2 regions of the Parasedimentitalea nitratireducens genome follow, and region 2 is predicted to be linked to the other one. Evidence: riboswitches for the same ligand, from Rfam matches in the RefSeq annotation. Region 2 holds a riboswitch; the other holds the start of a gene.

Evidence for each region. Region 2 has a riboswitch for thiamine pyrophosphate ahead of thiB (thiamine ABC transporter substrate binding subunit). Riboswitches for the same ligand answer to the same signal wherever they lie in the genome.
Region 1: linked by a shared signal. The riboswitch ahead of thiC (phosphomethylpyrimidine synthase ThiC) and the one ahead of thiB (thiamine ABC transporter substrate binding subunit) in region 2 are both predicted to bind thiamine pyrophosphate.

The regions. Positions count from the first base shown of each region.
Region 1 covers NZ_JBYAXC010000022.1:5,826-13,286, forward strand. The annotation lists gene AC2T28_RS24060 (DUF4147 domain-containing protein) at 1-358, opposite strand, end outside; gene AC2T28_RS24065 (TRAP transporter substrate-binding protein) at 551-1,591, shown strand; gene AC2T28_RS24070 (TRAP transporter small permease subunit) at 1,652-2,212, shown strand; gene AC2T28_RS24075 (TRAP transporter large permease) at 2,214-3,671, shown strand; gene AC2T28_RS24080 (FCD domain-containing protein) at 3,762-4,982, shown strand; TPP riboswitch at 5,064-5,184, shown strand; gene thiC (phosphomethylpyrimidine synthase ThiC) at 5,305-7,116, shown strand; gene AC2T28_RS24090 (FAD-dependent oxidoreductase) at 7,113-7,461, shown strand, end outside.
Region 2 covers NZ_JBYAXC010000001.1:925,429-932,889, forward strand. The annotation lists gene AC2T28_RS04710 (SDR family oxidoreductase) at 1-21, shown strand, start outside; gene AC2T28_RS04715 (DMT family transporter) at 47-985, opposite strand; gene AC2T28_RS04720 (malonate--CoA ligase) at 1,089-2,591, shown strand; gene AC2T28_RS04725 (cation efflux transmembrane domain-containing protein) at 2,595-3,233, opposite strand; gene AC2T28_RS04730 (MerR family transcriptional regulator) at 3,306-3,722, shown strand; gene aroC (chorismate synthase) at 3,805-4,908, opposite strand; TPP riboswitch at 5,125-5,231, shown strand; gene thiB (thiamine ABC transporter substrate binding subunit) at 5,263-6,240, shown strand; gene AC2T28_RS04745 (thiamine/thiamine pyrophosphate ABC transporter permease ThiP) at 6,216-7,461, shown strand, end outside.

The DNA of each region.
Region 1 (7,461 bases), on a different contig from region 2:
GCAAAAGAAGCCGGCTGTTGGCGTCGCAGCCTTCCACAAAATCGAGTGCGGTTTTACCGGCAATCAGTGAGGTGAGGTCAGGAATGGGGTGACTGGCCTCAAGCGTGGCTACGTTGCTGCCCAGATCGGCAGAGCCAAGATGATCGGTCTTGGTGATGACAAGCGAGGGGGCAAGGGCGCGCCATGCGGTTGGCAGCCCCTCGAACATGGATACAGCAGCTTTTCCGGCCGCAAGAATGTGGGTTGGTTGTAGGATCTCCGAGCGTGGCAGCCATCTGTGGACAGCTCTGTCGCCCTTCACAGCCGAGACACCATTGTGAAACAAATTGAGAAGTTTGGTTCTTTTAGTTCCGTGCATTCTAGCGTCGCCTACTTGGATTTAATTCACGTTAAGGTTTTTAGCCTGGATGCTTGTTGATGTGCAATTGAAATATTAAATATTTCAAATCAGTTAGTTACCTGAAAATAGACTGCAGGTGAAATTTTGAACTTGCGGATTTTAAAAAACCGATGCACTGATATATGGTCTTTTTTATACCGGGAGGAAACCATGAAGAGACTCACTATAGCAGCCACAGCTGCGGCCACTCTTGTTGCAGCAAGTGTTGCAACAGCAGCGCCAGTTCGGATGAAAGTTGCATCGTCCTTTCCATCATCGCAGCCATTGCTGGGCTCGTCAGGCGTGGCGCTGACCGAGGCTGTAACGGCAATCACCGGTGGTGACGTCGAAATGCGGTTTTATGAACCCAATGCCTTGGTTCCACCCTTTGAAGTTCTCGATGCCGTTGGTGCTGGTACAGCGGATGCCGCTTGGACCAACCCTGGCTACAACACCAAAAAAGACATTGCGTTTGCCTTGTTCTCGGCCGTCCCATTTGGACCGGGTGCTGGTGAATACGCTGCCTGGATGTTCTATGGCGGCGGCCAAGAGCTGCTGAACGACAAATTGTATTCTAAGTTCAATGTTCACTCAGAAATCTGTGGTGTTTCCCCACCTGAAACCGCCGGTTGGTTCCGCGACGAAATTACCTCGCTCGACCAGCTCGACGGCATCAAGATGCGGTTCTTTGGCCTTGGCGCACGTGTCATGCAGCGTATGGGCGTTGATACGCAACTGTTGCCCGGCGGTGAAATCTATCCAGCGCTTGAGCGCGGTGCGATCGACGCAACCGAGTATTCGATGCCTGTTGTGGACGAAGCCGCCGGCTTTCATCAGCTGGCCAAGTACAACTACTTCCCCGGATGGCACCAGCAGTCGACCCTGCAGGACCTGATCATCAACCTTGATACATGGAATGGTATGAGCGACGGTCAGCAACTGGCGATCCGGACCGCTTGCCGCGCCAACTATACCAACATGCTGGCTGAAGGTGAGGCAATCAACGGTATCGCTCTGAAGCGTCTGCAAGAAGAGCACAGCGTCAATGTGCGCCAGTGGAATGACGAGCAACTGGCTGTTTTTGAAGAAAATTGGGATGCCGTGGCTGAAGAGCTCAAAGGTGAATCCGAAATCTTTGCTGAAGCTTGGGGCGCACTGCAAGAGTTCCGTGCTGGCTACAATGTCTGGAAAGACAACGCTTACCTTAAATAAGCGCAAATCAAAGAACGCCGGGCAAGTCACGCCCGGCGTTTGTCTTCTCCGGAGCAATAAATGTCCTTCTCAACTATCTACACGCGGCTTGACCAGCTGCTTGGCCTGTTTGCGCGCATTGGCAGTGTGGCCATGCTCGCCCTGGTCTGCATCACGGTCTACGACGTGATGACCCGCTATTTTGGCTTGCCCAAGTTTGCAGGCCTGAACTCTACCATGCTGCAAGAAAGCGAATACTGGGCTCATACAATCCTGTTTTCACTGGTCATGGCCTATGCCTTTACCCGGCAATCTCACGTACGTATCGACCTTGTTCGTGAACTTGTCCCAACCAGGGTTAAATACGGCTTTGAAATCTTTGGTCTGTTGGTCTTCCTGCTGCCATTCTCGGCCATCGCTGCCCGCTATACCTATAACTACGTCTACATCTCGTGGCGCGACAGCGAGGTTTCCCCTTCGACCATCGGTCTAACCAATTTCTGGATCATCAAATCCATGTTGCTGGTGATGTTTGTGCTGCTGTTTATCGCAGGCGTCTCGCAGTTGTTAAAATGCATTGATGGTCTGCGTGGCAAGCTGACCGCCATTGAAGAGTCCCACGTTTTGGGCGGGGGGCATTAACATGGAAATTGCTCAACTCCTCCCACTGTTGATGTTTGCTGCTCTGGCCGTCTTCCTGTTCTCAGGCTTTCCTGTGGCCTTCATCCTGGGTGGCATCGGTCTCAGCTTTGCCTTTATCGCCATTTTGGTGGATCCGTGGCTGTTTGACTGGCCGCAGTTCAATGCCATTCCGGCGCGGGTCTATGGTTCGATTGCCGAAAACCTGATCCTGACGGCGATCCCGATGTTCATCTTCATGGGCACCATGTTGGAAAAATCCGGCATTGCCCGCGACCTGCTGAACTGCCTGCAATACCTGCTGCGCCGTGTTCCTGGTGGGCTGGCGCTGTCAGTGGTGATGATGGGGACAATCCTGGCTGCAACAACCGGTATCATCGGCGCATCAGTAGTAATGATGTCCCTGTTGGCACTGCCTGTCATGATGCAGAAGGGGTACTCGCCCGCGTTAGCATCCGGCACAATCGCCGCATCCGGCACCCTTGGCATCCTGATCCCACCATCGATCATGCTGGTGATCATGGCGGATCTGCTGTCCAAATCGGTGGGCAACCTGTTTGTCGCGGCGATCATCCCCGGCTTTATGCTGGCCGGGTTTTACATGATCTACATCGTGTTCATCTGCTGGCTGAAACCCGAACTGGCCCCCAAGCCCAAAACCGATCTCAAGCTGGAAAACGCAGGCGGTGCATGGGTGATGGTCCTGCGGTCGTTTGTGCCGCCGGTAATGTTGATCGTGATTGTTCTGGGCTCGATTTTGGGAGGCCTCGCCACCCCAACCGAGGCCGCATCTGTCGGGGCCGCTGGTGCAATGCTACTTGGCCTGTTGAACCTTGTGATCTTGCCCAAACTTGGCGTCAAAGAAATGTCATTTGGCGAAGACACCGCGCACATTGAAAGCGAACCAACCAACGGATCTATCTGGGCGTTTTGCAAGGTGGTCTGGGATGTGGTGCAGCGTTCAGCTCTGACCAACGCGATGATCTTTGGTATCTTCATTGGGGCGACGCTGTTCAGCTATGTGTTCCGCCAAATCGGCGGCGAGGATGTGGTCATCCACATCTTTGACAGCTGGGGCTTGGGTAGCTGGGGCATCCTGATTGCGCTGATGGTGCTGGTGTTCTGCCTTGGCTTCTTCTTTGACTGGATCGAAATCACCCTGATCGTACTGCCGGTGTTCGCGCCCATCATCGCCAAGCTGGACTTTGGTGACCACGTTGCAGCGGTGGATATGGTCTATTGGTTTGCCATCCTGATGGCGATCAACCTTCAGACCTCGTTCCTGACGCCCCCCTTTGGCTTTGCGCTGTTCTACCTCAAGGCAGTGGCGCCGCCCGAGATCAAGATCCAACACATCTACAAGGGCATCATCCCCTTTGTGATATTGCAGCTCACCGGGTTGGCGCTTGTTATGCGTTTTCCTGAGCTCGCAATGTGGTTGCCGCGTGTTCTGTTACAATAGGCGACCACTGTGGCCAGACCGTTGCTCTTCTTGCGGTCTGGCCACTTGTCCTCTTTTCGGCCAATTCAATAGTCTATAGGATCTGGAGATATGAGAACTCTGTCGATCAAAATCCCCAATGTGTCTGAAAGCCTTGAACAAAAGCTAGAGGCACTGATCCTGGGCGGTGCCTTCTGGCCCGATCAGCCCTTGGCGTCTGAACGTCGGCTGGCGGAAGAGTTCGATGTCTCGCGCACCTCGCTGCGCAATGCCTTGGGCAGTCTACGAGACAAGGGCCTTCTGACATTGAATGGCAAGCGCTATCACGCCACCAATGTGATGGCGGACCTTCTGGTGCCTGGGCTGCAAAAGATCGCAGACCGTGATGCTGGCCACCTGCTGGATTACTGGCTGGTCTTCTTTCAAGAGGCGGTTCTGCTGGCCCGAAAGAAAGCCCAAAACAGCGACAAGGTTGCGCTTCTCCAGGCGGTTCGCATTCTCAAACAGTCAGTTGCAGGCGAAGACGTGGCGGGCGCTTTAGTTGGGTTTGAAACGCTGAACCGGGTGATCCTGGATGGGTGTTACAACTTCTTCCTAAGCCAAACCCACTATGCGTTGCAGCTTGTCATGGCTCCTTATCTAAAGGCTTCGTTTAAACGGCTGTGTTCAAATGCCGAGGATGCCTCTGCCTTTATCGAGATTGTCAGCAAAACGGGTGACTTCACCTTTGACCGGCAAGCCTTTCATCAGGCGCTGAAACCCGGCCTCGCTGAACCGGCGGGAGCTGGAAAACTGGGTGGTTCCGACGTTGCTGGTAGTGATCCCCAGCAGTTGGTCGATGTCGTGTTGCGGCACCCGCTGTCCATTGAATCTGTGTATGAGCTTCGGTTGATCACGGAAAAGCATGCCGCCGTTCAGGCCGCGACAAATGCAAGTGAACAACAACGCAATGCCCTGATGGAACAGCTGGACGAGATGACAGTTGTGGCTGACAATGCGCCTACAAACTACAGCAAGCTGGACACCGCTCTTCACCGTCTGATTGCTGATTGCTCACAAAACCCGGTGTATCCCCTGATCGATGCGGCCCTTGCCCCGGTGTTTTCGCGAACCACAAACCAGTGGCTGAACAAGCACATGGAGATGCGCAGCGATCAGTCCACCATTCACAAGCAGCACACTCAGATCATCGAGACGATAGCTGACCGTAACGCTGATAAGGCAAGCGAGGCGATGCAGGAGCATCTGGCTTATGTTCTGCGAAACCTACGGAAACTGCGCGAACAGGATCACCTGCACGAAGTCGCAACAGCGCGACGTTTGTTGGGGTAGGGACAAGACTTTGCCGAGTAGGTGGGAAATTAAACCCGCCCAAGAATGGATCTTGTTTCCGCACAATCTATAGGCTACCAAATCCGCACGCGGGGGAGTCCCAAGCAAGGGACTGAGAGGCGAATAGAGCAAATGCTCAGTGTCGCGACCCTTTGAACCTGACCCAGTTGATACTGGCGTAGGAAGCTAGGTGCGCATATTGGGCTTTGGTCCTCACGTCATTGCGCAACCATATGTGGGCCCGAAGTCCGGCCCGCAGGTGTTTCCCAAGCCCAAAATCCGCTGGTGTCTTTTTAAGTGCAAGCTTGAGGAGCACACCGATATGAACGTCCCTAATCCCAAAATCACTACGGGCGCATTGCCTGCGTCGCGCAAAATCTATGTGAACGGCAGCCTGCATCCCGAAATTCGTGTTCCAATGCGCGAAATCTCTGTGCATCCCACCGCAGGAGAGGCACCGCTGCCGGTTTACGACAGTTCAGGCCCATACACAGATCCGGACGTGTTGACCGATATTCGCCAAGGCCTGGCACCACAGCGTCGCGCTTGGGTGGAAGCACGTGGTGATGTTGAAGAATACGAGGGCCGTGAAATCACCGCTGCTGACAACGGGTTTGTCAAAGGAGACCGTCTGACTCCCGAGTTCCCAGTGCGCCCACGGCCCTTGCGGGCTAAGGATGGCAAGGCGGTGACACAGCTGGCTTATGCCCGTGCTGGCATCATCACCCCCGAAATGGAATATGTCGCCATCCGCGAAAACCAATTGCTGGAAACCGCGCCATGCCATCGCGATGGCAATGATTTCGGTGCCAATATTCCCGACCACGTAACGCCAGAATTTGTCCGCGATGAAATCGCAGCAGGGCGCGCCATTATCCCATCCAACATCAACCACCCGGAATCCGAACCGATGATCATCGGGCGGAACTTCCTGGTAAAGATCAACGCCAATATGGGAACCTCGGCTGTCAGCTCCTCGATGGAGGAAGAAGTCGATAAGCTGGTTTGGTCAATCCGTTGGGGTGCAGACACGGTGATGGACCTGTCGACAGGGCGCAACATCCACAACACCCGCGAATGGATTGTGCGCAACAGCCCGGTGCCCATTGGCACGGTGCCGATGTATCAGGCGCTGGAAAAGGTGAACGGCATTGCTGAAGACCTGACTTGGGAAGTGTTCCGCGACACCCTGATCGAACAGGCCGAGCAGGGCGTGGATTACTTCACGATCCACGCTGGGGTGCGGTTGCACATGGTTCCGATGACCGTTGAGCGTGTGACTGGGATTGTCTCGCGCGGTGGCTCGATCATGGCCAAGTGGTGCCTGCACCACCACAAGGAAAGCTTCCTGTACGAGCATTTTGACGAAATCTGTGACATCTGCCGCAAATACGACGTGGCCTTTAGCCTGGGCGACGGGTTGCGTCCTGGCTCCATTGCCGATGCCAATGACGAGGCACAGTTTGCCGAGCTAGAAACCCTGGGTGAGCTGACCAAAATCGCGTGGGCCAAGGACTGTCAGGTGATGATCGAAGGGCCGGGCCATGTGGCCATGCACAAGATCAAAGAGAACATGGACAAGCAGCTGGAGTGCTGCCACGAAGCACCGTTCTACACACTTGGGCCACTGACCACCGATATTGCGCCGGGCTATGATCACATCACCTCTGGTATCGGTGCTGCTATGATCGGTTGGTTTGGTTGCGCGATGCTCTGCTATGTGACACCCAAAGAGCACCTCGGCTTGCCAGACCGCGATGACGTGAAAACCGGGGTGATCACCTATAAGATCGCCGCCCACGCCGCTGATCTGGCCAAGGGCTTGCCGGGCGCGCAGCGTCGCGATGATGCGCTGAGCCGCGCACGATTCGAATTCCGCTGGGAAGATCAATTCAACCTGTCACTGGATCCAGATACAGCACGCGAATTCCACGATCAGACCCTGCCCAAAGAGGCCCACAAGGTCGCGCATTTCTGCTCCATGTGCGGGCCGAAATTCTGCTCGATGCGGATTTCCCACGACATCCGGACCGAAGCACAGAAGGAAGGCATGGAGGCCATGGCCGAGAAATTCCGTGAAGGCGGAGATCTCTATATGCCGGTCGACAGTGCTAAGTCGGAACCCGCCGAATGATCACCATCGCAGGTGCAGGCGTAGCCGGTCTCGCCTGCGCCTATGAGCTGTCCAAACGCGGGCTGCCTGTCACGATGTACGAGACCGGCAGCGCACCATCCGACAACCCATGCTCCTGGTTCGCCGGGGGCATGTTGGCGCCGTGGTGCGAGGGTGAAACGGCCGAGCCCGAAGTGGTGAGGCTGGGGTCAGGGGCCATTGATTGGTGGCAGCAGATCACGCATGTCGATCAGCGCGGAACACTGGTTGTTGCGCCCCTGCGCGACCATGCCGAGTTGACCCGTTTTGCCCGACGGACAGAACGCCACCAAGCTATCGACAGCAAGGAGATCACAGCTCTCGAAC
Region 2 (7,461 bases):
GGCCTGACCCGCGCAATTTAGAGAACAAAACCCTTATTAGGGTCTATTACCCGCCCTTTGGGTCAATCATGGGGCGGGCTTTGCCACGTACCACACCCAACCGGCTTTCACGCCAGATCACAACGCCGTTGCCGGTGATCACCAAGGCTGCCCCTGCCAGCATCACCAGTGTTGGCAGCTCGGCAAACCAGACATAGCCGATGACAATGGCAAACAACATCGAGGCATAATCATATGGCGCCAGCATCGACGTCGGGGCAAAGCGATAAGATGAGGTCACCAATATCTGCGCTACTCCGCCCAGCAGGCCAGCCCCGATCAGAATCAGCACAACCTCAACCGGCGGCATGGTCCAACCAAAGGGCAGCGTCAGCAGCGACAGCAACGTGGCCGTGATCGAGAAATAGAACACGATGGCCGCCGTGTGTTCCGTCTGTACCAGCTGGCGAATATGGATCTGCACCATCCCCCGCGCCATGGTTGCGATCAGGATCATAATGGCCCCCAGCGTAGCGGCGCTATCCAGATCACTTCCGCCCAACCGCGGCCACAGCATAATCAAAACCCCGGCCAAGCCGACTCCAACAGCACTAATGCGGATCAATCGAATCCGCTCCCCCAGCAACAAGGCTGCAAAGATTAGCGTGAAGATCGGCGTGGCGTAGCCAATCGCAGTGACCTCGGGCAGCGGCAACAGGCCCAAGCCGGTAAACGTCAGCCCCATGGCTGATGTCCCCAGCACGCCGCGCCAGAAATGCCCAATTGGCCGCTTGGCAATCAACCCGTGGCGCAGCTCGCCGCGCACCAGCAACCAAATCACAATCACCGGAATCGCAAACAGCGAACGAAAAAACACCGCCTCACCTGCCGGAACATAGTCCGCAGTGTATTTGATAATGGCGGACATCACGGTGAAGAAACCAATCGCGGTGACTTTCAAACCAACCGCGAGCACCGGTCGATGCGATGTTAAGTTCTTTGCCATGGCGCGAACCTGCTCTTCTAATCGACAAAGATCAATGGGTTGATTTCATCAAGTGGAGCAGCGCAGATTACCGCTGATATCGCCATTCAACACGGAGCCTTTGATGTACGATGCCAACCCCTTGATCCGCCAGTTGCGAGCATCGTCTGTTGGGCGCGAGGATGACACCTTTGCCCAACTCCCCGACAGTAGCACCGTCAGTTTTGGCGCCCTGTTTGCCGGGGCCGAGCGGATGGCGGCAGCCTTGGTGTCAAAGGGCGTGCAACCCGGTGACCGCGTGGCGGTACAGGTGGCCAAGACCCTTCAGGCGATCGAGCTCTATCTTGGCACAGTAATGGCAGGCGGGGTCTTCTTGCCTCTGAATACGGCCTATACCTCTACCGAAGTTAGCTATTTTTTGAGTGACGCAACGCCCCGCGTGGTTGTTTGTGACCAGAATCGTTTGGATGACATCACAGGCATCGTGGGCGAGGCTCAGGTGCTGACACTCGATGCAAACGGGCAGGGCAGCCTGCGTGATTTGGCCGACCAGCAGCAAGGTTTCACCCCGGTTGCTCGCCAAGACCATGATCTGGCCGCGATCCTCTATACCTCGGGCACCACGGGCCGTTCCAAGGGCGCGATGCTCAGCCACGACAATCTGGCCTCCAACTCAACCACCCTGCGGGACTACTGGCGTTTCACGCAGGATGATGTGCTGATCCACGCCCTGCCAATCTTTCACACCCACGGGCTGTTTGTCGCCACCAACGTGGCCTTGTTGGCCGGGAGCCAGGTGATACTGCTGCCCGGGTTCGATGCCGATGCGATTCTAACGGCGATGCCACGCGCCACCGCGTTAATGGGTGTGCCGACCTTTTACACCCGCCTACTGGCGGACGACCGACTAACGGTGGAACGAGCCTCCAACATGCGCCTGTTCATATCGGGATCTGCCCCTTTGCTTGTCGACACACACGAAGATTGGCAGGCCCGCACCGGCCACCGGATCCTTGAACGTTATGGAATGACCGAAACCAATATGAGCACCTCGAACCCCTATGATGGCGAGCGCAGGGCAGGGACCGTTGGCTTCCCGCTGCCGGGGGTCGAGGCGCGTATTATGGCCGATGGAAGTGAGGTCGCGACCGGTGAAATAGGCGTGCTAGAGGTGCGTGGCCCAAACGTGTTCCAAGGCTACTGGCAGATGCCGAAAAAAACGGCCGAGGAGCTGTGCCCGGATGGATGGTTCATCACCGGCGATATGGCGCAGATGGACGCTGACGGTTACATTTCAATCGTAGGCCGTGAGAAAGACCTGATCATCACCGGTGGCTTCAACGTCTACCCCAAAGAGGTGGAAAGCCTGATTGATGACCTGCCCAGTGTGCTGGAAAGCGCGGTCATCGGCGTGCCACACCCCGACTTTGGAGAGTGCGTTGTGGCAATAGTCGTGCCTGACAACCCCTTATTAGAGCCCTATACAGTCTCAAATGCGCTATCAGAGAAGCTTGCCAAGTTCAAACAGCCCAAACAGGTGATCCTGCTGGAGGCCCTGCCACGCAACACCATGGGCAAGGTGCAGAAAAAAGCCCTGCGCGAAACCTACGCAGGGCTGTTTGCTTGAGTGTTAGTGTTGGTGCGCCTCAACCTGCGCACCTTCGCTGCGCCATTCCTGAATCGCTTGCTTCAGGATCTGAAAAGCCGAGCTAAGGAACAATCCAGCCATTATTCCGGCGACGATCAGGTCGGGCCAACCCGAGGCGGTGCCCCAAACCCCCAAGGCGGCGATCATCACCGCAACGTTGCCAATGGCATCGTTGCGCGAGCACAGCCAGACCGACCGCACATTGGCGTCGCCGTCTTTGTAGCGGGCTAAAATCATGACCGAGGCAAGGTTCGCGACCAGCGCCATAAAACCGATTGATCCCATCACATGGGCCTGCGGCACGCCAATGTAGAACACGGTGTAAACGGTCGATCCAAACACCCAGAGCCCCATCAGCAACAGGCTGATACCCTTGCCCAGTGCAGCAAGTGAGCGAGTACGCAGTGATGCACCGATCACCGCCAGCGAAATGCCATAGGTCAGCGCGTCACCCAGGAAATCCAACGCATCTGCCTTAAGCGCCTGACTGCCGGACATCTGCCCTGCGCTCATTTCCACACCAAACATCCCAGCGTTGATGGCAATCACCAACCAAAGCCGTCGTTTGTAGTCTGCTGATACGCCGTCAAACTGGGCGTTATGGTTGCAGCATCCTGCCATTGTCTCTTGTCCTTCGTTCTGATCCGAGGTCAATGTAGTTGCTCTAGCCACTAGAGCTTCAAGAGGTTTTTGATGTACACAATCGGCGCAATGTCCAAGGCCACTGGGGTCAAGGTTCCGACCATTCGCTATTACGAGGAAATTGGCCTGTTGGCCGAGCCAGGGCGCAATGTCGGCAACCAGCGGCGCTATGATCAGGCCGGGATGGACGCGCTGGGCTTTATCAAACACGCGCGTGATCTGGGGTTCAGCCTGGACGACGTCCGGGCTTTGATGGGGCTGGATGGGCAGCTGGGCGATGACTGCGCCGAAGCAGATCAGATCGCGCGCAGCCAGCTGCTGAATGTGCGTGAACGGATTGCCAAGCTGGAACAGTTGGCAAATGAACTAGAGCGGATCAGCCATCTGTGTGACGGAGGCAATGGCGGATGTTGTAAGGTGCTGACGGCGCTGGGTGACCACAGCCAATGTGCTGGGGATCATCGCTAAGAGAGAAGGCGCGGCCCGACGGTGCCGGGCCAAGGATAGATTTCTAAGATTGAGGCTAAATCTGCCTTATTAGAGCCTAATATCAGCTGATCTGACCTTGGTTTTCACCAATCTGCCCGCGATGCAGCAGCAATTGATCCAGGATTACACAGGCCATCATCGCCTCGCCCACTGGCACCGCGCGGATGCCAACACAGGGGTCATGGCGACCCTTGGTGATCACCTCAGCCGGAGAGCCATCTTTGCGGATCGAAGCACGCGGGGTCAGGATCGACGAGGTTGGTTTCACCGCAAACCGCACCACCACGTCCTGCCCGGTGGAAATACCGCCCAGAATGCCGCCCGCATGGTTCGACGAATACACAGGCGCGCCGTCATTGCCGCGGAAAATCTCGTCGGCGTTTTCCGAGCCTTTGAGCCGCGCGGCGTTCATGCCTTCGCCAATTTCAACACCCTTGACGGCGTTGATCGACATCATCGCCGAGGCCAATTCAGTGTCTAACTTGGCATAAATCGGCGCTCCGATTCCCGCAGGCACGCCACGAGCGACAACCTCGACCACGGCCCCAACCGAGTCATGCTCTTTGCGCAGGCCTTGCAGATAGTCTTCCCACTGCTGCACCGCATCCGCATCAGGGATCCAAAAATCGTTCTGGTCGATGGCGTCCCAATCGAACTTGGACCGGTCAATATCCAGCTCACCCATCGCAACCATGTAGCCTTTGATTTCCAGATCGGGGGCCAACATCTTGATCGCCTCACGGGCAATGCCACCAGCCGCCACACGGGCAGCAGTTTCACGGGCTGAGCTGCGCCCACCGCCACGATAGTCGCGGTTTCCGTATTTCTGATAATAAGTGATGTCGGCGTGACCGGGGCGAAAGGTGTTGACGATATCGCCATAGTCCTTGGAGCGCTGGTCGGTGTTTTCGATCATCAGCTGGATAGGCGTGCCGGTGGTTTTGCCCTCGAACACACCCGACAGTATTTTTACGGCATCCGGTTCATTGCGCTGGGTCATGTTCTTGTTCTGCCCCGGGCGGCGCTTGTCCAGCCACTGCTGCAGCATCGCCTCGTCCAGCGGAACGTTTGGCGGGCAGCCATCTACAGTGGCGCCCAGCGCAGGCCCATGGCTCTCGCCCCAGGTGGTGACTCGGAAAAGATGACCAAAGCTATTCATTGACATGGGCGGGCTCCTTTGCGGGATGTGCTTAGCGGTGTGGCGGCTGGCTCTCAAGGGGTTTTGCGCAATTGTGGCTGTATGGGCCGCTGGCCCCGCCGTCTGCGACAGCTCCCCCGGAAAAATTATGACCAGAAGAAGGGCGGATCACTCCAGTTTGTCGAAGTGGTAAGGCCTTGCCTGGGATTTGCTTGTGTTTGCACGGGGGGGCGCATAGGTATCGGCCACACCTCGGGGTGCGTGGGACACTGCGCTGAGATGCCATCATTGGCGGACCCGTTGAACCTGAACCGGCTAACACCGGCGGAGGGAAGGTCTGGGAGCACATCCCCCTTGCCCGTCGCCGCAATGGAGGATGCCATGAAGTATCTTGTGATTGCAGCGGGACTGTTGAGCACAACGGCGGCCTATGCCGACGCACCTGAACTGACCGTATATACCTATGACAGCTTTGTTTCCGACTGGGGTCCCGGCCCTGCAGTGGAAAAGGCTTTTGAAGAGGTCTGTGGCTGTGACCTGAAACTGGTTGGCGCAGGCGACGGTGCCGCCCTGCTGGCACGCATCAAGCTGGAAGGTGCGCGTTCGGACGCGGATGTTGTGCTGGGGCTGGACACCAACCTGACCGCCGCCGCCAAGGCCACCGGCCTGTTTGCGGATCACTCGGTCACTGCCGACTATGCGCTGCCCGTGACCTGGACCGACGCAACCTTTGCTCCCTACGACTGGGGCTACTTTTCGTTTGTGCACAACGCCGATGCTGCGGCCCCTGCCAACTTCAAAGAGTTGGCCGCCAGCGACAAGAAGATCGTGATCCAAGATCCACGCTCGTCTACCCCCGGTCTGGGCCTGCTGATGTGGGTCAAGGCAGCCTATGGCGATGAAGCCCCGGCGATCTGGGCTGATCTGGCCGACAACGTAGTCACCGTGACCAAAGGCTGGTCCGAGGCTTACGGCATGTTCCTGGAAGGTGAGGCTGACATGGTGCTGTCTTACACTACCTCGCCTGCCTACCACCTGATTGCTGAAGAAGATTCTTCGAAAGCAGCAGCCGTGTTTGACGAAGGTCACTACATGCAGGTTGAGGTTGCCGGGAAACTGGCCGCCAGCGACCAGCCCGAACTGGCTGACCAGTTCCTGGCCTTTATGGTGTCGGATGCGTTCCAGTCGATCATTCCAACCACCAACTGGATGTACCCAGCGGTAACACCTGCCGACGGCCTGCCAGCAGGTTTTGAAACTCTGGTTGAGCCGGGTAAGTCCCTGCTGCTGGCCGAGGATGAGGCTGCTGCGGTACGTGATGCCGCATTGGACGAATGGCTGACTGCGCTCAGCCAGTAAGCGCTCGAGCTGGGATCGGCGCTGCCCTTGTTGTGGCGGCGCTGATCTTTGGCACGCTTGCCGCGGTTGTCCTGCGGGCTGAACCTGGCCGTGGGCTGGGCAGTGCCGATTGGGCCGCGTTGCGGTTTACCCTGATACAGGCCTGCCTGTCGGCGGGGCTGAGTGTGGCGCTGGCCATTCCGGTGGCGCGCGCGCTGGCGCGGCGGCGTTTTGCCGGGAGGCGCTTATTGATTGCCCTGTTGGGCGCGCCGTTTATCCTCCCCGTTATTGTTGCAATTCTTGGGCTGCTGCAGGTTTTTGGTCGGGCAGGGTGGATCAGTGATGTTTTATCCTTGTTTGGGCTTGAGCCGGTGCAGATTTATGGGCTGCACGGCGTGGTTCTGGCACATGTGTTTTTCAACCTACCTTTGGCGACGCGTTTGATTTTGCAGGGCTGGCAGGAAATTCCAGCGGAACGATTCCGGCTCGCGGCGCAACTGGGCGCCGATGCGCGGGCAATGCGAAACCTGCTGGAGTATCCGATGCTGCGCCGTGTGGTGCCCGGCGCCTTGGCGGTGATCTTTGCCATTTGCTTGTCCAGTTTTGCCGTGGCGCTGACTTTGGGCGGCGGACCACGCGCCACCACCATAGAACTGGCGATTTATCAGGCGTTTCGGTTTGATTTCGACCTTGGCCGCGCCGCGATGTTGTCTGGGCTGCAACTGGTGTTGACCGGAGCAGCCGCATTGGTGGCGGTCAAAGTGGCAGTTGGCGAGGGCTTTGGCACCGGGCTGGATCGGCCACTGCAACGCTGGGATGGAAACTCGACCTTTTCAAAGCTCTCGGATGGCTTCTGGATCATTCTTGCCGCCGCATTCTTGCTGTTGCCCCTGGCGGCCATTGCCCTGTCCGGCGTGCCCGGTCTGGTTGGGCTTAAGGCCTCGGTCTGGGCAGCGGCGCTCAACTCAATTTTGGTGGCTGCGCTCAGCACCGCGCTGATGCTAATGCTGGCAGTGCCGATGGCAACAGCGGTGGCCTTGGGGCGCGGCACCATGATCGAGGTTGCCGGTATTCTGGGCCTCGCAGCCTCTCCACTTGTGATCGGCACCGGGTTGTTCATCGTGATCTACCCCATCGTCGATCCCTTTTCGCTGGCGCTGCCAGTGACGGCGCTGGTCAATGCGGTGATGGCGCTGCCCTTTGCGCTGCGAATACTGGTGCCGCGGGCGAAATCCGTGGTGG